DNA from 2 places in the Mesorhizobium sp. B2-4-7 genome. Region 1 is predicted to be linked to the other one. Evidence: predicted binding sites of a transcription regulator. Region 1 holds the regulator's gene; the other holds the start of a gene.
The links. The regulator LexA, encoded in region 1, represses DNA repair genes until DNA is damaged. The targets are predictions, from matches to a motif close to TGTTCNNNNTGTGTTCNG.
Positions count from the first base shown of each region.

Region 2: a site for LexA is predicted at 2,101-2,118, ahead of FJ946_RS08140 (YifB family Mg chelatase-like AAA ATPase). Genes of this name have one in related genera too.

Region 1 is NZ_VFVH01000009.1:161,430-171,884, reverse strand. Features, by position in the region: gene FJ946_RS22640 (AMP-binding protein) at 1-1,456, shown strand, start outside; gene kynA (tryptophan 2,3-dioxygenase) at 1,453-2,289, shown strand; gene kynU (kynureninase) at 2,353-3,600, opposite strand; gene FJ946_RS22625 (TetR/AcrR family transcriptional regulator C-terminal domain-containing protein) at 3,597-4,274, opposite strand; gene lexA (transcriptional repressor LexA) at 4,727-5,470, shown strand; gene FJ946_RS22615 (ComEC/Rec2 family competence protein) at 5,464-7,914, opposite strand; gene gltX (glutamate--tRNA ligase) at 8,018-9,442, shown strand; gene gltA (citrate synthase) at 9,624-10,455, shown strand, end outside.
Region 2 is NZ_VFVH01000002.1:301,231-311,685, forward strand. Features, by position in the region: gene FJ946_RS08125 (glycosyltransferase) at 1-632, shown strand, start outside; gene FJ946_RS08130 (GtrA family protein) at 637-1,011, shown strand; gene gshB (glutathione synthase) at 1,085-2,026, shown strand; gene FJ946_RS08140 (YifB family Mg chelatase-like AAA ATPase) at 2,212-3,744, shown strand; gene FJ946_RS08145 (malate synthase G) at 3,801-5,972, opposite strand; gene FJ946_RS08155 (hydantoinase/oxoprolinase family protein) at 6,299-8,338, opposite strand; gene FJ946_RS08160 (CDGSH iron-sulfur domain-containing protein) at 8,486-9,112, opposite strand; gene FJ946_RS08165 (hypothetical protein) at 9,220-9,591, opposite strand; gene FJ946_RS08170 (hypothetical protein) at 9,707-10,063, opposite strand; gene FJ946_RS08175 (aspartate aminotransferase family protein) at 10,112-10,455, opposite strand, start outside.

The DNA.
Region 1 (10,455 bases):
GATCGGCAACGGCCGCCGCCGCACCTACAAGGAATTATCCGACTGGACGAACAGGCTGGCGCATGCGCTGGTCGAGAATTACGGCGTCAAGCCAGGCAACCGGGTGCTGATCCGCTCGGCCAACAACCCCGCAATGGTGGCCTGCTGGCTGGCCGCCACCAAGGTCGGCGCCGTCGTGGTCAACACGATGCCGATGCTGCGCGCCGGCGAACTCGCCAAGATCGTCGACAAGGCCGAAATCACCACAGCGCTGTGCGACACCAGGCTGATGGACGAGATGACCGCCTGCGCCAAGGACAGCGCGTTCCTCAAGCAGGTCATCGGCTTCGACGGCACCGCCAACCACGACGCCGAACTCGATCGCGCCGCCCTCGACAAGCCCGTGACGTTTACCGCGGTGCAGACCGGGCGTGACGACGTCGCCCTGCTCGGCTTCACCTCAGGCACGACAGGCGTGCCGAAGGCGACGATGCATTTTCACCGCGACCTCCTGATCATCGCCGACGCCTACGCCCGCGAGATCCTGCAGGTGACGCCTGACGACATCTTCGTCGGCTCGCCGCCCCTGGCCTTCACCTTTGGCCTTGGCGGGCTCGCCATCTTCCCGCTGCGTTTCGGCGCCGCGGCAACGCTGCTGGAACAGGCAACGCCGCCCAACATGGTCCACATCATCGAAACCTACAAAGCGACGATCTCCTTCACCGCGCCCACCGCCTATCGCGCAATGCTCAAGGCCATGGACGAAGGGGCCGATTTATCGTCGCTGCGCGTCGCCGTTTCGGCCGGCGAGACCTTGCCGGCGCCGGTCTTCGAGGAATGGACTGAGAAAACCGGCAAGCCGATCCTTGACGGTATCGGCGCCACGGAAATGCTGCATATTTTCATCTCCAACCGCTTCGATGACATGAAGCCCGCTTCCACCGGCAAGGCCGTTGGCGGCTATCAGGCGCGCATCGTCGACGACGAAATGCGCGAAGTGCCGCGCGGCACCGCGGGCAGGCTCGCGGTGCGGGGACCGACCGGCTGCCGCTACATGGCCGATGCCAGGCAGAGCGACTATGTCCGCGACGGGTGGAACCTCACCGGCGACACGTTCTGGCAGGACGAGGACGGTTTCTTCCACTTCGCAGCGCGCTCCGACGACATGATTGTCAGTGCCGGCTACAACATCGCCGGCCCTGAGGTCGAAGCGGCGCTGCTGGCGCATGCCGATGTCGCCGAATGCGCGGTGGTCGGCGCCGAGGATGCCGAGCGCGGCCAGATCGTCGAGGCTCATGTGGTGCTCGTGCAAGGCGTGGCGCCAGACGCAATGACCGTCAAGCGTCTGCAGGATCACGTCAAGGCCACGATCGCGCCCTACAAATATCCGCGCTCGGTAAAATTCATCGCCGCTTTGCCCAAGACGCAGACCGGCAAGATCCAGCGCTTCCGGCTGCGCGCGGAGAAGATCAATTGAGCAAGCCCTACGACCCGTCCGCCGAGGGCGCGGAAATGTCGTTCAAGGAGCGCATGTCCTACAGCGACTATCTGCATCTGGAAAAGGTGCTCGAGGCGCAGGAGCCGCTTTCGTCAGCCCATGACGAGATGCTGTTCATCATCCAGCACCAGACATCGGAACTCTGGATGAAGCTCGCGCTGCACGAAATCGGCGCCGCAATCCGCTCCATCCGCGCCGACCGTCTCGAACCGAGCTTCAAGATGCTTTCGCGCGTCGCCCGCATCTTCGAGCAGCTCAACAATGCCTGGGACGTGCTGCGCACGATGACGCCCAGCGAATACACCGAGTTCCGCGACGCGCTTGGCCAGTCCTCGGGCTTCCAGTCGTGGCAGTACCGTGCCATCGAGTTCATGGCCGGCAACCGCAATCTCGCAATGCTCGGACCGCACAAGCACCGGCCGGACCTCAGCGAGAAACTGGAGGCGATCCTGGCGCAACCGTCGCTCTACGACGAGGCGCTGCTGCTGCTCGCCCGTAACGGCTTCGACATCGGTGCCGACGCAAGGCGTACGGACTGGCGCGAAACGCGGACCGAGAACGAAGAGGTCCTTGTCGCCTGGCAGATCATCTACCGCGACCCGCAGCGCTACTGGATGTTCTACGAACTCGCCGAGAAGCTGGTCGATTTCGAGGATTATTTCCGCCGTTGGCGCTTCAACCACGTCACCACGGTCGAGCGCATCATCGGTATGAAGCGCGGCACCGGCGGCACATCGGGCGCGTCCTACCTGAAGAAGATGCTGGAGGTGGAGTTGTTCCCGGAGCTGTGGAAGGTCCGTACCCGGCTCTGACGTAGCTTTGCCGACTGCATATCGTTATCCCGAACCCACTGCGCTTTTCTGAGCGACAGGCTCTTAAGTCACCGCCGCCTTGACGGCGAAACGCGCCTCCTGCCACGCGTCCGTGCGCAAAATGTCTTCCAGCACCTCGACAGCCTGCCAGACATCGACATAGCCGACATAAAGCGGCGTAAAGCCGAAGCGAATCGTGGATGGCGCGCGGAAATCGCCGATCACGCCGCGCTCGATCAAGGCCCGCATCACCTGATAGCCATGCGGGTGGAGGAACGAAACCTGGCTGCCGCGCTCATTGCCATCGCGCGGGCTTTCGAGTTCGAGGCCGTAGGCGCCGCATTTTGCCTCGACCAGTTGGATGAACAGATCGGTCAACGCCATGCTCTTCCTGCGCACCTCTGCCATGTCGACGTCGTTCCAGACATCGAGCGCCCCTTTGAGCGCGCGCATCGACAGCACAGGCTGCGTGCCGCAGAGAAACCGGCGGATGCCAGTGCCGGCAGCAAAACCCTGTTCGAAGGCGAATGGCCGCGCATGGCCCCACCAGCCGCTGAGCGGCTGGCGGACATCGCCATGGTGGCGCTCGGCCGCGTAGATGAAGGCCGGGGCACCCGGGCCGCCATTGAGATATTTGTAGGTGCAGCCAACGGCGAAATCGGCATTCGAACGGTCGAGCTCGACGGGCAAGGCGCCGGCGGTATGGCAGAGATCCCAGACAATCAGCGCGCCGGCATCATGTGCCGTCCGCGTCAGCGCGGCCATGTCGCGTAACTGCCCGGATTTGTAGTTGACGTGGTTGACCAGGATGACCGCGACCCGCTCGTCGATCAGTTCTTCTATGGTCGGCGCATCGACACCCTCGAGCCGCAGCACCGTGCCCGGCCGCGTCGAGGCAACGCCTTCGGCCATATAGAGATCGGTCGGAAAGCTGTCCCCCTCGGCGATGATGACTGACCTGTCCGGCCGCATCCCGAGTGCCGCATGCAGCACCTTGTAGATGTTGATCGAGGTGGTATCGCAGACCACCGTCTGGCCGGCGGCGGCCCCGATCAGGCGCCCGAGTTGGTCGCCGAGTTCGACCGGCATGTCGAACCAGCCGGCGGTGTTCCAGGCGCGGATGAGATCCTGCGCCCACTCCTGCGTGGCGGCCTTCTGCAGCTCGCCGAACACGGCTGGCGAAGCGGCGCCCAGCGAATTGCCGTCGAGATAGATCACCCCCTGGGGCAAGGTGAAGCGGTCACGCATGGCACGCAGCGGATCCGCGGTGTCCATTGCCTCGATCGCTGCGAGATCGGGAATTTTGCTCATGGTCGCGATGTTCCTCGGTGAGAAGAGCGCCCTGGAAACGGGCCGGCTGTTTTGCCGCCCGGGCAAGGGCTGGCCGCATAGAGGCGCAAGAACAGGGTGAACGCCCGGTTCGATCTTTGCTCGATTTCCGCCCGAGGCAGTTCCTCGAGCACCCCAACGATCCGGCGAACCTGGAGATCGCCGATCAAAAGACTGATGTAGATGTCGGCGGCTTCGGCAGGATCGTCACAGGCGATCGGGCCGGCCCGACTTGCGGTTCGAAGCAGGTCGCCAAGAAGCGGCATTATGGTATTGCGGCCGAATTGCGCGATCGATTGGCCAAGCGTGCCTGTATCGTTGACGTCGCCGGCCGCGGCGCGATTGAGCGCCACCGCCTTGTCGCCCGTCACGAGGGTCAGCAGGACTGGCCCGAGCAAGTTCAGGGTTTCGAGCGGATCGCGCGCCTGGTGAAGGGCGTCCTCCAGCAGCTTCCTTGCCTCTCCCGCATTGGCTTCGATCAAGGATCGAAACAGGGTCTGCTTGTTGCCGTACCAGTTGTAGAGGGTTTCGTTCGAGGCCGATGCCCGCTTGGCGATAGCAAGCAGGGAGGCGCTCTTGTAGCCGGTTTCCCGGAGCACCGCATAGGCGGCCTCCTCTATCCGTTCGCGTCGCGCGGCCTGCTTCGGCGTGGTCATTGGTGTTCCTCTTCGAAAACCGTACATTATTATACGGTTTCGTCAAGCGAACGAACGAACGCAGCCCGTCGCGACCAGTGGTGGTGTCTGGCCGTTTTCCGGCGGAAGTTGGCATTTTGGTTTCGTTTCGTTCACGAGCCGCAGGGGTTTCTAATCCGCCCAAACGCACCCCGCACCTGCCGGTCACCCAGCTTGCAGGCTTGTGCCAAGAGTGGAGACCGGTCGGGCCACAGGCCATTAACCAAAATAGTTTCAAAGGGCCCGGGAGCGCATTGACGACGGACCGCGCTGGCAGGATGCTGGCTGCGGGAGGGCATTTCGTTTCCGTCGCCTTAACAAATTCATTAAACTTTAAATGGTTGCGGAACACAACTGGAACAGATAGTGTTTGTTCTGGGTTTGTTTTCTGATTCTGGTTCCAGACCCTTCGTGCAATGCCTTTGGGGGCCGCCATGCTCACGCGCAAGCAACATGAACTCTTGATGTTCATCCATGAACGGCTGAAGGAAAGCGGCATTCCGCCGTCCTTCGACGAGATGAAGGAAGCGCTGGACCTCGCCTCCAAGTCGGGAATTCATCGGCTGATCACGGCGTTGGAGGAGCGCGGCTTCATTCGCCGCCTGCCCAACCGGGCGCGCGCGCTGGAGGTGCTGCGCCTGCCGGACTCGATCGCGCCGGGTCTTAACGCGGCAAAGAAGTTCTCCCCGAGCGTCATCCAAGGCAGCCTCGGACAGGGCAGCAGCCCTAGCCGGCAGATCAAGCCGGCGACGTCTTCGCGTCTGCCCGCTGCCGGCAATGACGACGACGCGGTTTCAGCGGTGTCGATCCCGGTCATGGGTCGCATCGCAGCGGGTGTGCCGATCGACGCCATCCAGCATCAGACGCATTCCATTTCAGTGCCGCCTGACATGATCATGGGCGGCGAACACTATGCGCTGGAGGTCAAGGGCGATTCGATGATCGAGGCCGGCATTTTCGACGGCGACACGGTCATCATCCGCAATGCCGACACCGCAAGTCCCGGCGAGATCATCGTGGCCCTGGTGGACGAGGAGGAAGCAACGCTTAAGCGCTTCCGCCGAAAGGGTGCTTCGATTGCGCTCGAGGCTGCCAATCCGGCCTATGAAACACGTATTTTCGGACCGGACAGGGTCAAGGTGCAGGGCAAGCTGGTCGGCCTGATCAGGCGCTACTGAGCGGGGTCGGCGGTGGGCTTTTCGGGTTTACGGTAAGGCGGCAGTCCCCTTGCCTCGCGTGAGAATTTTCGCTGTTCGTGCCAAGGCCGATATGGCCTGTCGACGGCAAAGCTGACCCGTGCCGGTGCCGTCGCCGATTGCCGGTCGAAGAAGACGGCGGCACTTCCCTTACGAGCGAGCTGCCGCTTGGTGATGACGAGAACCAGCGGATTGTGGCAGGGGTCGTAGCCCGCGGGGTCGTTGATGACGATCAGATCCGCATAGGAGCAGGCCCTCCAGGCGTCCTTGCGATCCTCCACCTGCGCGATGATCGCCCCCGAGGTATGCCGGGCCATGCACAGGCCCGTGAAGCAATAGAAAGGCGCTCCCGCCGGAAGTTGCGCGGGATCGAAGATGTCGAACTGTCGGTCTCCGCTGTCGAACAGTTCCGGCGCAACGATGGTTTCGGACTTCAGCGCGCGTTTCCAATTATCGACGGTGAATTCGTTCGGGCGCGCCCGGTTGATCGCGAGCTCGCCGCCGCCGATCGGCAACGCCACCAGGCGGGCATCCTCCGAAATCAGCACGTCCGGCGTGCGCGTGTCCGAGACGGTCAACAGGCCGGCGAGCGCGAAGGGAAGTGCCGCCAGCCGCAGCCATGTCGTGGCCATCGTCGCGATGACCAGGGCGATCGCCACCAGAAGGACGGATTGCTGCGAAATCAACCCGACCGCGTCGACCGGCGAGCGTTGCGAGATCCATCCTGATATGGCGATCATCGCGGCCAGTCCCTTGCCCATCAGATAAAGGGATGGTCCATCGAACCCGAACGGCATCAGCAGCGCGCTGGCAACCGCAAGGAACATCACGACAGAAACGATCGGCATGACGGCAAGATTGGCGAACAGGCTGAGCGGCGACACGCGCTGGAAATGCCAGATGGCGAAAAGCGCCGTGGCGCTTCCCGCGATAATCGAGGTCATCGCCAGCCCACCTGTCGCCAGCAGCAATTTTCGCGTCAGCAGGCCAGGCAAGGTCCGTTGCGGCGGCGGGGTCCGCGCTTTGTCGGCTTTGCGATCCGACCAGCCGGCATAGGCGCCGACCAGGGCCGCGGTGGCGGCGAACGACATCTGGAAGCTCGGCCCTACCACCTCGTGCGGCGACACCACGATGACGGCGATCGCCGAAATAGCCAGATTGCGCATGGTGAGTGCCGCCCGATCGAACAGAACGGCGATCAGCATCACCGCCAGCATGATGAAGCTGCGTTCGGCGGCGACAACGACGCCCGAAATGACGAGGTAGGCGGCGATCGAGAAAAGTGCCGCCGCGGCCGCGTATTTCTTGACCGGCCGACGGGAGGAAAAGTTCGGAAACAGCGCGAAGCCGCCACGCAGCAGACCCATGACGGTGCCGGCGACCAGCGCCATGTGCAGCCCGGAAATTGAGATGATGTGGTAGATGCCGGTGCGTCGCATCGCTTCATTGATCTCGTCGGGAATCCCGGCGCGAACACCCACGATCAGCGCCGCGGCGATCTCGCCCTCGGCGCCGCCGATGCTGCCCCTGATATGGTCGGCAATGCTTTCGCGAGCACTCTCGATGGCGGCTGAGAGGGCGGCCCACAACGGCCTGTCATCGGCTGAGACGATTTTGGGGTTGCCGAGAAAGAAGCCGCTGGCGCCTATGCCGGCGAAGTAGCTGTCGAAGGAAAAGTCGTAGCTGTCCGGCCGCACCGGCCCGGTCGGCGGCAACAGCCTGGCATAGCCGGTCACGAGGGAGCCGGCCGTCACTTCAGCCGGCACCTTGCGCGCCGAAAGGCGAACGCGCTCGGGCGCGTAGCGTAGTTTCGGCCGCGCGGTCGATGTCACATCGATGGTCAGCCGGATGCGCCCGGTCTCCATCTGGTCGACCGAAACGACGCGGCCGGTGATTTGCGTGGAGATTTCCGAGCCCAGCATCCGCGTTCCCGCTCGCCACGTCTCGACTTTGCCGGCGAGCATGCCGAGCGCGCACAACAGCGCCGCCATGAAGCACAGATGCGTTTTCGGCCATGAGCGTGAAACGAGCGCGCACAGCGACATCAGGATCGCGACCGCGACAGGCTTGGCAAAGCCCGGCTCCGCCGCCAACGAAAAATACGCAATCGATCCGCACGCCAGGAACACCGGGACGAGCAGGAAGCCTATGCCCCGATCGAGTTCGAGCTCGGACGCTCTGGCCACGCCGTTGCGCAGACGAGGCCACGAGGCACGGCCGAACTCACGGCGCAGGCGCTCGGCCGCGCCGGCTGCGGGAATGCCGGGCGGCGTGGAAACATCCGCCGGCGGCGACTTGCCCGGCTGCTGTAGGGGCGGCAACGCCAGCGGCAATGAGGCGGGCGCGGGCATGGCAAAAAGAGAGCGTTCGCTGACGCCGGCAACGACGTCCTCGCCTTCCTCCGCGCCCCGGCCCGCTCCAGCCATCGGGTCTGCCCCTTGCGCCCTCGACACCCTATGCTACATGAACGCGCGACGCGCGAAAGTGCGTGTGATCCGCACCCCGCTCCAGACGTTTCCCGAGAGTTGTATGTCCGACAAGGTTGTCACCCGTTTTGCCCCCTCGCCCACCGGCTACCTGCACATCGGCGGCGCGCGTACGGCGCTCTTCAACTGGCTCTACGCCAAGCACACCGGCGGTACGATGCTGCTGCGCATCGAGGACACCGACCGCGAGCGCTCCACCGATGCGGCGACAGCAGCCATTCTCGAAGGACTGACTTGGCTCGGCCTCACCTGGGACGGCGACGCCGTCTCGCAGTTCGAGCGCGCGCCGCGCCATCGCGAGGTGGCCGAGGAGCTGGTGCGCATGGGCAAGGCTTACTACAGCTACGAGACCCCTGCCGAGCTTGAGGCAATGCGCGACGCGGCGCGGGCCAAGGGCCTGCCGCCGCGCTATGACGGAAGCTGGCGTGACCGCGACCCTTCGCAGGCGCCTCCTGGCGTCAAGGGCGCGATCCGCATCAAGGCGCCGACCAAAGGCGAGACGGTGGTGCATGACCGTGTCCAGGGCGACGTGCGCTTTCCCAACAAGGATCTGGACGACTTCATCATCCTGCGCTCGGACGGCAATCCGACCTACATGCATGCCGTCGTCGTTGACGACCACGACATGGGCGTCACCCACATCATCCGTGGCGACGACCACCTGACCAATGCCGCCCGCCAGACCGTGATCTACAACGCCATGGGCTGGGATGTGCCTTCAATGTCGCACATACCGCTGATCCACGGCGCCGACGGCGCCAAGCTGTCGAAGCGGCACGGCGCGCTGGGCGTGGAGGCCTACCGTGCCATGGGCTACCTGCCCGAAGCGCTGCTCAACTACCTGGCTCGGCTCGGCTGGAGCCACGGCGACGACGAGATCATGTCGATCCAGGACATGATCGCCTGGTTCGATATCGGCGATGTGAACAAGGGCGCCGCCCGCTTCGATTTCGCCAAGCTGGAGGCGCTAAACGGCGTCCACATGCGCCGCATGGGCGATGCCGAGCTGTTCGACATCTTCATCGCCACCTTGCCCTATCTCGAGGGCGGCCCGGCAATGGCCGCACGCCTCGACGACCGGAACAGGGCACAGTTGCTGGCAGCGTTGCCGGGGCTGAAGGAGCGCGCCAAGACGCTGGTCGAGCTTGTCGATGGCGCCGCCTTCCTGTTTGCCGCGCGGCCACTGCCGATCGACGAGAAGGCAGCCCTGCTGCTCAATGACGATGCGCGCAAGGTCCTGCGTGGCGCTCACGACGCCCTCGAGGCGGTTTCAGGCGACTGGACGGCGGCCTCGACTGAAGCCGCGATCCGGGACTATGCGACGGCCGGCGGCCACAAGCTCGGCGCCGTCGCCCAGCCCTTGCGCGCCGCCTTGACCGGCAAGAGCACCTCGCCCGGCGTGTTCGACGTTCTCGCCGTGCTTGGTCGCGAGGAGAGCCTGGCGCGCATCGCCGATCAAATCGATTAGGAGCAATCTGGCCCAAGAAGATTGGCATTGAAAGGCGCGTTTCGCAGTGCAACATTGAGCCTTGGCCCAATCTGGCACGCACTTCCTAAAATGCGGTCGCGAATACGCGCATTCGGTGACTTCGACGTGTCGCTTTGCAGAATTTGCCTTTGCCGGCATGAGGAACAAGAAGGAGTTTGCAATGACCGAAGCTGCGACAAGACGGGAACTGGGCGGCAAGACCCAGGAAGCCACGGCAAAGCTGGAATTCGCCGGCAAGACGCACGAATTCAAGGTGCGAAGTGGTTCAGTCGGGCCTGACGTCATCGACATCGCCACGCTGTACAGCACCACCGGCGCCTTCACCTACGATCCCGGCTTCACCTCGACGGCAAGCTGCGAGTCCGAGATCACGTTCATCGATGGCGACGCCGGCATTCTCCTGCATCGCGGCTATCCGATCGACCAGTTGGCCGAACATGGCGACTTCCTGGAAGTCTGCTATCTCCTGCTCTACGGCGAACTGCCGACCAAGGCGCAGAAGGACGATTTCGATTACCGCGTGACGCGCCACACCATGGTGCATGAGCAGATGTCGCGCTTCTTCACCGGCTTCCGCCGCGACGCGCATCCGATGGCGGTGATGTGCGGCGTGGTCGGCGCGCTGTCGGCCTTCTATCACGACTCCACCGACATCTCGGATCCTTACCAGCGCATGGTGGCGTCGATGCGGTTGATCGCCAAGATGCCGACGATCGCGGCCATGGCCTACAAATACCATATCGGCCAGCCCTTCATTTACCCGAAGAACGAACTGAATTTCGCCGCCAACTTCCTGCACATGTGCTTTGCCGTGCCATGCGAGGAATACAAGATCAACCCGGTCCTGGCGCGCGCCATGGAGCGCATCTTCATCCTGCACGCCGATCATGAGCAGAACGCCTCGACCTCTACCGTGCGGCTCGCCGGCTCGTCTGGCGCCAATCCGTTCGCCTGCATCGCCGCCGGCATCGCCTGCCTGTGGGGCCCGGCGC
Region 2 (10,455 bases), on a different contig from region 1:
GCAGGACCGGCCATGCCTTCGGCAACCGCGTCTTCAACAGCCTCTATAAAGGGCTGTTCGGCAGCGATTTCACCGACATCTTCTCGGGCTACCGCGTCTTCACCCGGCGCTTCGTCAAGAGCTTCCCGGCCGTCTCCGGCGGCTTCGAGATCGAGACCGAAATGTCGGTTCATGCTTCGCAGCTCAAATTGCCCGTCAGCGAGATCGCGCTCGATTACGGCAAGCGGCCGGACGGCTCGTCATCGAAGCTTTCGACCTTTCGCGACGGCGCCAGGATCCTGTGGATGTTCGCCATGCTGATGAAGGAAACGCAACCGCTACGTTTCTTCGGCGCCTTCGCCCTGGTCTTCCTGGTGTCGAGCCTGTTCCTGATGGCGCCTGTGCTGGTCGAATTCGCCGAGACCGGGCTGGTGCCGCGCATGCCGACATGGGTGCTGTCGGTCGGCCTGCTCTTGCTATCGATGCTGGCTGGTGTGACTGGGGTGATCCTCGACTCGGTGTCGCGCGGCCGCGCCGAACAGAAGCGCATCTTCTACCTGTCGATGCCTTCGGGCCGCATAGAGCGGCGCGAGCGCGCCAACGAGCCGACTGCCGCGAAGGCCGGCCCAGGCAAGACGCCTCGCGCCGCATGAAGCGGTGAGCCGTCTCGTCCGCTTCGTCTTTGCCGGCGGCATCGGCTTCGTCGCCGACGCGGCCGCCCTCTGGTTGCTGCTTGCGGTCACGCCGCTCGGCCCTTTCAGCGCCCGCATGCTGTCCATCGGCTTTGCACTCTGTGTCACCTGGCAGACAAACCGGCATCTGACCTTCTCGCCGTCGAGCCGCGGCTTGGTGCGGGAAGGCGCGCGCTATGGCAGCGTCGGCATCGCCACCAGCATCGCCAACTATCTGGTCTACTGCGCCATCCTTGTCGTCCTGCCGACAACCCCGCCATTGGCCGCCCTTGCTTTCGCTTCGCTGGCCGCCATGGGGCTGTCCTTTCTCGGCTATTCCAGGCTGGTCTTCGACCGCTAGCGGCGTGGCCCGATTGGCAGAAGGCGCCGGGACCCCTATATCGCTCTCTCATCGACCGTGCTGGGGACCTGCCATGAAGCTGAAAATCGCCGTCCAGATGGACCACATCTCCACCGTGTCGATCGCCGGAGACACTTCGTTCGCGCTGTCGCTGGAGGCGCAGCGGCGCGGCCATCAGCTCTACCACTACACGCCCGACCGGCTGTCGCTGCGCGACGGCAAGGTGTTCGCCCGCATCGAGGAGATGCAGGTACGCGACGAGAAGGGCAGCCACTATTCGCTGGGGGAGAAGGTGCGCACCGACCTGTCGGAGATGGACGTGATCCTGCTGAGACAGGATCCGCCCTTCGACATGAACTACATCACCACCACGCACATACTGGAGCGCATCCACCCCAGGACGCTGGTGGTCAACGACCCGGCCTGGGTGCGCAACAGCCCGGAAAAGATCTTCGTCACCGAGTTTTCCGACCTGATGCCGGAAACGCTGATCACCAAGGATCCCCAGGAGGTCGCCGCCTTCCGCAAGGAATTCGGCGACATCATCGTCAAGCCGCTCTACGGCAATGGCGGAGCGGGCATCTTCCACCTGCTGGAGGCCGACCGCAACCTCGCCTCGCTGCTCGAAATGTTCGGCCAGTTGTTCCGTGAGCCCTACATCGTGCAGCGCTACCTCAAGGACGTGCGCAAGGGCGACAAGCGCATCATCCTGATTGACGGCGAGCCGGTCGGGGCCATCAACCGGGTGCCGGCCGAGCACGATTCCCGCTCCAACATGCATGTCGGCGGCCGCGCCGAGAAGACCGAGCTGACCGAGCGCGAACGCGAGATCTGCGCCCGCATCGGGCCGGCACTGAGGGAACGTGGCTTCATCCTCGTCGGCATCGACGTCATCGGCGACTACATGACCGAGATCAACGTGACCTCGCCGACCGGCGTGCGTGAAGTCAAACGCTTCGGCGGCGCCGATATCGCCAGCCTGTTCTGGGACGCGGTGGAGGCCAAGCGGAAGTAACCGTTTTCATTTCGTATTAACCATGTTCCGTTTTTGCAACCGGAGACAATCGCGCTGCAACTTCAGCGATTGCGCGTTCCTGTAATGTTCTTGATTTAGCCGAGGAATTGTGATTGTCTCCGGGCCAGGCCCTTCGCGGCCTGATTGCAAAAGGCTTGGGGCAAGCCCAGATCCGGGGGCAAAACATGGTGGCGCGGGTTCGCACGGTTGCTTTCCAGGGCATCGAGGCCGTTCCGGTCGACGTGCAGGTTATGATAGCGCCCGGCAAGGTCAACATGCACATCGTCGGCCTGGCCGACAAGGCGGTGGCCGAAAGCCGCGAACGGGTGCAGGCGGCACTCCATGCTTCCGGCCTGTCGATGCCGTCCAAGAAGGTCACGGTCAATCTTGCGCCGGCAGACCTGCCCAAGGAGGGCAGCCATTACGATTTGCCGATCGCGCTCGGCCTGATGGCGGCCCTTGGCGCCATTCCGGGCGACATGCTGGCCGGCTATGTCGTGCTTGGCGAATTGTCGCTCGACGGCACCATCGCGGCGGTCGCCGGCGCCCTGCCGGCGGCGATCGGCGCGAATTCCGAAGGCAAGGGCCTGATCTGCCCCTTCGCCTGCGGCCCGGAAGCCGCCTGGGCCGGGAAGGACTTTGACATACTCGCGCCGCGCAGCCTGATCGCCATCGCCAATCATTTTCGCGGCACGCAGGTGCTGTCGCGCCCCGAAGCCGGTATCCATGCCGCGGCGCGCGACCTGCCCGATCTTGCCGATATCAAGGGCCAGGAAACCGCCAAGCGGGCACTGGAGGTGGCGGCGGCCGGCGGACACAACCTGCTCATGGTCGGCCCGCCCGGATCGGGAAAGTCGATGCTGGCGCAGCGGCTGCCGTCGATCCTGCCGCCGCTGGCGCCGAAGGAATTGCTCGAAGTATCGATGATCGCCTCCGTCGCCGGCGAGCTCGGCGAGGGCAAGCTGACCGACCGGCGGCCGTTCCGCGCGCCGCACCATTCGGCCTCGATGGCGGCGATGGTCGGCGGCGGCATCCGGGCGCGGCCGGGCGAAGTGTCGCTTGCGCACCACGGCGTGCTGTTCCTCGACGAATTTCCCGAATTCACGCCGCAGACGCTCGACGCGTTGCGCCAGCCGCTCGAGACCGGCGACTGCATGATCGCGCGCGCCAACCACCGCGTCACCTATCCGGCGCGCATCCAGCTTGTGGCGGCGATGAACCCGTGCCGCTGCGGCATGGCCGGCGAGCCCGGCTATCGCTGCCTGCGCGGCGAACGCTGCCGCACCGATTACCAGGCGCGCATCTCGGGACCGCTGCTCGACCGCATCGATCTCAGGATCGAGGTGCCGGCGGTCTCGGCCAGCGACCTGATCCGGCCCGACCGGGCGGAGAAGAGCGCCGACGTGGCGCTGCGCGTGGCGCGTGCCCGCACCCTCCAGCGCGAGCGTTTCGAACGGCTCGGCGTCACCAGCGCCACCACAAACGCGCATTGCGCGCCGGCGGTCATCGAGGAGATCGCCATGCCCGACGCATCGGGCCTGTCGCTGCTCAAGGACGCCAGCGAAAAGCTCGCCTTCTCGGCGCGGGCCTATCACCGCGTGCTGAAGGTGGCGAGAACACTGGCCGATCTCGACGCCAGCGAGACCGTCGGCCGCATTCACTTGGCCGAAGCGATCTCCTACCGGATGAGTTCGGAGCGAGTGGCGCAGGCGGCGTAGTTCGCGCTGCTTCGAGAGGAGGGAAGCGGAACGCCTGCCGGCTTCAACTCTCCGGTTCAGGCCGCTCCCTTCGCCTTCAGTTCCAGCCTCCGCGCGTGCAGCACCGGTTCGGTGTAGCCGTTGGGCTGGATGCGGCCTTTGAAGACGAGGTCGCAGGCGGCCTGGAAGGCGACGGAGCCGTCGAAATCGGCGGCCATCGGCCGGTAGAGCGGGTCGCCTTGGTTCTGCTGGTCGACGATATCAGCCATGCGCCTCATCGTTTCCATCACCTGGTCGGCCGTGCAGACGCCATGGTGCAGCCAGTTGGCGATGTGCTGCGAGGAGATGCGCAGCGTGGCGCGGTCCTCCATCAGGCCGACATCGTTGATATCGGGCACTTTCGAGCAGCCGACGCCCTGGTCGATCCAGCGCACGACATAGCCCAGAATGCCTTGCGCATTGTTGTCGAGTTCCGCCTGGATGTCGGCCGGAGACCAGTTGGGCCGCACCGCGACCGGCGCCGACAGGATGTCGTCGAGCTTGGCCTTCGGCCGGCTCTTCAGCGCCGCCTGGACGGCGTGGACATCGACCTTGTGATAGTGGGTGGCGTGCAGCGTCGCCGCGGTCGGCGAAGGCACCCAGGCGGTGTTGGCGCCGGCCCTGGGGTGGGCGATCTTCTCGGTGAGCATCGCCGCCATCAAATCCGGCATCGCCCACATGCCCTTGCCGATCTGGGCATGGCCGGCAAGCCCGCATTCCAGCCCGGTGTCGACATTCCAGGCCTCGTAGGCGGAAATCCAGGCGGCCTGCTTCATGTCGCCCTTGCGGATCATCGGGCCGGCTTCCATCGAGGTGTGGATCTCGTCGCCGGTGCGGTCGAGGAAGCCTGTGTTGATGAACACGACGCGCTCCCTGGCGGCGCGGATCGCCTCCTTGAGGTTGACGGTGGTGCGCCGCTCCTCGTCCATGATGCCCATCTTGACGGTATTCTGGTCCATGCCGAGCAGGGCCTCGACGCGATCGAATATCTCGACGGCGAAGGCGACTTCCTCGGGTCCATGCATCTTGGGCTTCACGGCATACATCGAGCCCGCGCGGGAATTGGCGCGGCGGCCGTTCGGCCCGATATCGTGCAGCGCGATCAGCGCGGTCAGCGCGGTGTCCATGATGCCTTCCGGCACCTCGTTGCCGTCTCGGTCCGTTATCGCCGGATTGGTCATGAGGTGGCCGACATTCCTGACCAGCATCAGCGAGCGGCCGGGCAGCGTCACCGTGCCACCATTGGGCGAGGTATAGGACCGATCGGGGTTGAGCTTGCGGACAAAGGTCCGGCCGCCCTTGGTGATCTCTTCGGCCAGGTCGCCTTTCATCAGGCCGAGCCAGTTGCGGTAGACGACGACCTTGTCCTGCGCATCCACCGCCGCGACCGAATCCTCGCAGTCCTGGATGGTGGTCAGCGCCGATTCCAGGATGATGTCGGCGATGCCGGCCGGATCGGTGCGGCCGATCTGGTTGTCGCGGTCGATCAATATCTCGATATGCAGGCCGTTGCTGACCAGCAGCACGGCTTGCGGGTTGGCGGCATCGCCGCGATAGGCGACGAACTGCCTGACATCGGCAAGGGTGGTCGAGCCGGCGCCGGCGCTGAGCCGCAGCGCGCCATTGGCCAGCGAAAGGCCGTTGACGCCGGCCCATTTGCCCGATGTGAGCGGCACCGACTGGTCGAGAAAGTCCTTGGCCCAGGCGACGACTTTCGCACCGCGCGCGGGGTTGAAGCCCTTGCCCTTCCCGGCGCCGTCCGTCTCGGGAATCGCGTCGGTGCCGTAAAGCGCATCATAGAGCGAGCCCCAGCGGGCATTGGCGGCGTTGAGCGCATAGCGCGCATTCATCACCGGCACCACAAGCTGCGGCCCGGCGACGACGGCGATCTCGGGATCGACCTTTTCGGTCGTCACCGAGAAGGACGGGCCTTCGGGGACGAGATAGCCGATCTCCTTCAGGAAGGTTTTGTAGGCTTCCATGTCGACCGGCGCGCCATTGGCGCGATACCAGTCATCGAGCTTTTCCTGGATAGCGTCGCGCTTTGCCAGCAGTGCCCGGTTCTTCGGCGCGAGGTCGTGGACGATGGCCGAAAAGCCGTTCCAGAATTTGTCCGGATCGATGCCGGTGCCCGGAGCGGCCTCGTTGACAACGAAGTCATGAAGTTCGCGGGCGATCCGCAATCCGGCGATTTCGACGCGATCGGTCATCAGGCTGCTCCAGATGAAAGGCTTTCGCGGGCCTTTGGCATGTTGGGAGTGCAGGGTCAATTCAGCTTAGGGTGAAGGCAAGGCAGGTAGGCGCGGTTTTTAGGCTTGGTGCCGGCGGCGACGCTGCCAATCTCCCCCCAAGTGGGGGAGATGCCCGGCAGGGCAGAGGGGGGCGCGAAGGAATGCCGACCTCGGCAAGTTTCGGTATTTCGTGCAGTCGGTCGACGTCGAGTATGAGCGGGCGCTGCTCCGAGACGCTGGCGGGACAGCGCCCCCCTCTGGCCTGCCGGCCATCTCCCCCACAAGGGGGGAGATTACACCCTCCATCACACCGCGATCCGTGGCCTGCCCGAAGCCACCGCCACCACATGTGCCTCGATGAACATACGCTGGGCTTCGACGGTGGAGACGCGGAATTCGGTTGCGACGTCGATCTCGGCGCTGTCAGTGCCGGCATCCCTGGCGCGCTGCGCAGCGATGCTGCGCACATCGGCCTCGGCGGCCGCGATCGCCGCCGCCTCGTCGAGGAAATCGCGCACGGTTTCGCCCGAGGCAAGACGGAACAGACCTTCCTTGGGCTGGCTGACGCGCGCCTCCGCCGATACCCGGACCTGGCCGACAACGGCGCCGAGCGCGTTGGCGACGTCGGTGTCATCAGGCACCACGCAGTCATTGCCGACCAATGGCGGGAGTCCGGCATAGTGCAGCGGCGCGGAGGCACCGAGGCCGATCACCGGCCGGTCGAGCGCGACGCTCAGGCGCGCAATGCCGGGATGCGCGTCGACGGCGCGCTGCACCAGCGCATGCGCCACGGTGGACGCACCGTCGAGCCCGTCCTCGGCGAAGGCGGTTTGAAGGATATATTCGGCCGACCAGCGCGTCAGCGCGGCCAGCACGCGCTCCGAAATCGCCTCGGGAGAGGCCGCGATCGCCTGGCCGCGGCCGTCGCGCTTGCGGGCAAACAGCTCTGCGCCGAGGCGGGCGGCCGCGGCATCCCAGTTCGCCTGCTTGCCAAGCACATGCGCCGCATCCGACGGGGTGAAACCTGAAATGTGCACCAGCCCGCGCGACACCAGGCGGTTCAGGGTAGCGTTCTGGGCATTCGAGGTCAAAAGCCTGTCGAGGGGCAAGGGCATTGCGCCGATCGCTTCATAGAGCCTTGCTTCCGGAGCCGTCAGCCCGGCGGCAAGACGGTCGGGCACGCCGGTGCGCACCGCGAAACGGCCGTCCATGCGGCCGGTGTTCGGCGCGCGCAGCTGGCGCTCGAGTTCCGCCAGAACCGCCTCGCGATGCACCATGCCGGCCAGCGCCAGCGGCACCAGCCGGCGCGGTCCAAGCAGGAGCCTGGGGTTGAGAGCGCCGTCTTCCAACGCCACTTCGGAATCGCCGCCGAGGCCGAAGGTGCGCATGGCGACGGCCTCGACCATGGTGCGAAAGCCGCCGACGGTGGCGCCTTCCGGATCGAGCCGCGGCCGTCCCTTGTCGAGCACCGCAACGTCGGTGGTGGTGCCGCCGATGTCGGAAACCACCGCGTTTTCCAATCCGGTCATGTGGTGCGCGCCGACCAGGCTGGCGGCCGGGCCGGAGAGAATGGTCTCGATCGGCCGCTGGCGGGCGAACGCCGCCGACACCAGCGCACCGTCGCCGCGCACCACCATCAGGGGCGCGGCGATGCCGCGCGCCTCGAGAAAGCCTTCGGTCGCCGCCACCAGCCGGTCGATCATCGAGATCAGCCGGGCGTTGAGCAGCGTCGTCAGCGCCCGGCGCGGGCCGCCGAGCTTGGCCGACAATTCATGGCTCGCGGTGACCGGCAGGCCGGTTTTCTCCCGGATCAGCTCGCGGGCGGCGATCTCGTGCGCCGGGTTGCGGGTGGCGAAATAGGCGCAGACGGCAAAGCCCGAGACCGAGCCGCCGAGTCCGGGCAGCGCCGCCTCGAGCCCGGACAGGTCGAGCTTGGCGGTATTGCCGTGCACATCATGACCGCCAGGGCAGAACACGACCGGATCGGTGCCCAATGCCGCCTTCAGCCCATCGCGGGCAAGGTCCGCCTCGGAAAAGCCGATCATGATCAGCGCGACGCGGCCGCCCTGGCCCTCGACCAGCGCGTTGGTGGCAAGCGTCGTCGACATGGAGACAAGCTTGATGGCGGCCGGATCGGTGACCGCTTTTTCCAGAACCGCGTCGACGGCGCCGGAAATGCCAACGGCGAGATCGTGCCTGGTGGTCAGAGCCTTGGCCTTGGCCAGCACCTTTCCCTTGTTCGGCCCGCTCTGCGGGCCTTCGGTTTCAGACCACAGCACGGCATCGGTGTAGGTGCCGCCGGTGTCGATGCCGAGGAAAAGAGGTTTTGGCTTGGTCTTGGTCATGTCTGATGATGGCCCGAGCAGATAGGAAAATGCTTCTCGCCCTTAACCTATAGCGGCCGGACGATAAAGCTGAGAGCGCTGGGCCACGGGAGGGGTTCGATCTCCCCCACGAGGGGGGAGATTGGCAGCTTCAATGGCAGGGTCAACCTACCCCACGAACCCAACCTTTTTATGCGACCCATCGCAATACGGCTTGTTCGCCGAATGGCCGCAGCGGCATAGGAAGGCGCGTTGCGTGCGGTCGACCGTGTGGCCGGTGCCGGTGACGATTTCGACATTGCCTTCGAGCTTGAGCGGCCCGTCTTTCGTCGGCGTAACCTTGAGTGGCCCGTCGCGCGCGTCCAGCGCCGGCGTGTCCTTCAGCCCCGGCTCGCCGGTGGCGGCAAAACCTGACTTGTTGTGGCTGCCGTCGCAGAACGGCTTGTTCTGCGACGCGCCGCAGCGGCAGAGCGTGGCGCGGTGTAACGTCTCGCCGTCGAGCATAATCTCGGCGTGGACGGCCAGCGGGCCGTTTTCCCTGATGCGCACGGTGTTGACCACCGGCGGCCTTTCCTGCGGCCCGCCATCCTTCCTGACATAGGTGATGGCGCCTGACGGGCAGCTTTCGGCAATGGCGACGATCTTCTCGACGCTGGCCGCGTCGGGATGGATCCACTCTCCCGGCGCGTTCGGCACGAAGACATGCGGATCGCCCAGCACGCAATTGCGCGAATGGATGCAGCGCCGGCCGGCAAAGCCGACGTCTATCTTCTCGCCCTCGACCGGACCTGCCATCGCCTTGCTCCTGTTGCCTGACGCACGCCGCCTGGATGCGGCGTGCTTTGGGTGCTGTTCTTGCAGGCTATGCCCCAGGCAGGAAAAGCGTCAAGCTGGCAAGCCGGTCAGGGAACCAGTTCGATCTCCTCGGTCTCGCCGCCGCTGCAGGTATAGCAGCAATCGTCGCATTTTTCCTTGTCGCCGGGGCCGACGCCCCAATAGGTGCCTTCGTCGCCGTCGACCCAGGCGCCGTAGCAGATCGATTCGCCCTCGTCGCAGGAGACCGGCAATTGCCTGGTCTCGCCGTCATCGAGGTAGAAATCCTTGCCGTTGCCCGGCCACACATAGTCGCGGTCCTGGCTGTAGAGCTCGAGGCGCATGGCATTGGGATGGCTGTTCTTGATGGCGAAGGTGACGTCGCCGGCATGGGCCGACGGCACCAGCAGCATGGCAAGAGACAGCGCGGCCAGCGAGCGGCGCGCATAGGCGTAGAACATGATATCCCCCAAAAATAAACGGCCCACCCGGCCGCCTTGCGGGCATTGCACGGGGCGAGCGATCGCTAAAGGGGGCGACCGCGACAATCCCGGACTAATTTTGGGGAGATTGGCGCTACTCCACCAGGTCGACGGTCTCGGTCGAATGGTGCACGCAGATGAAACAGCAATCGTCGCAGGGCCGGTCGTTGTCCGGGCCGACGCCGGCCGAGATGGCGTCATTGCCGTTGACCCACGCGCCGTAGCAGATGCGTTCACCCTCATTGCACGAAATCGGCACCGATTTGCGTGAGCCGGGATCGATCAGGAACACCTTGTCGTCGCCCGGCCAGACCGTTTCGCGGTCGCGGCTGAACAGTTCGACCGCAACGGCCTGCCCGCGCTGGTTCTTGACGAAGAAAGCCATGTCGGCAGCCCCAGCCGAGGTGGTGAAAACCAATGCCGCGAGTGTGGCCGCGCGAAAGAGCGTCACGATTGGACCTTTCGAATCATGCGGGCAGACTCGCATGGCCGCCGCGAACTAGGAAGCCGCCTCCGCCGCGATCTGGCGTCCCAGCCGCAGCGTTTCCCGCACCAGCAGGTGAAGATCGTCGCGCCGGGTCCGGTGGTTGGTGATCGCCACGCGCAGGCAATGCTGGCCTTGCACCGTCGTGTCCGACAGTGCCGCAATGCCTTGTTCCTGCAAACGCAGCATGATCTCCGTGTTGAACCGCTTAAGCTCCTCGCCGGACGCCCCGGCAAGCCGATGCCGGAAGCAGACGATGTTGATCGTGGTCGGCGCCATCAGCACCAGCGACGGCTCGTCCTCGATCAGTCCGGCGAGATAGGCCGCTTGCGCGATGTTCTGGTCGATCAGGCGGCCGA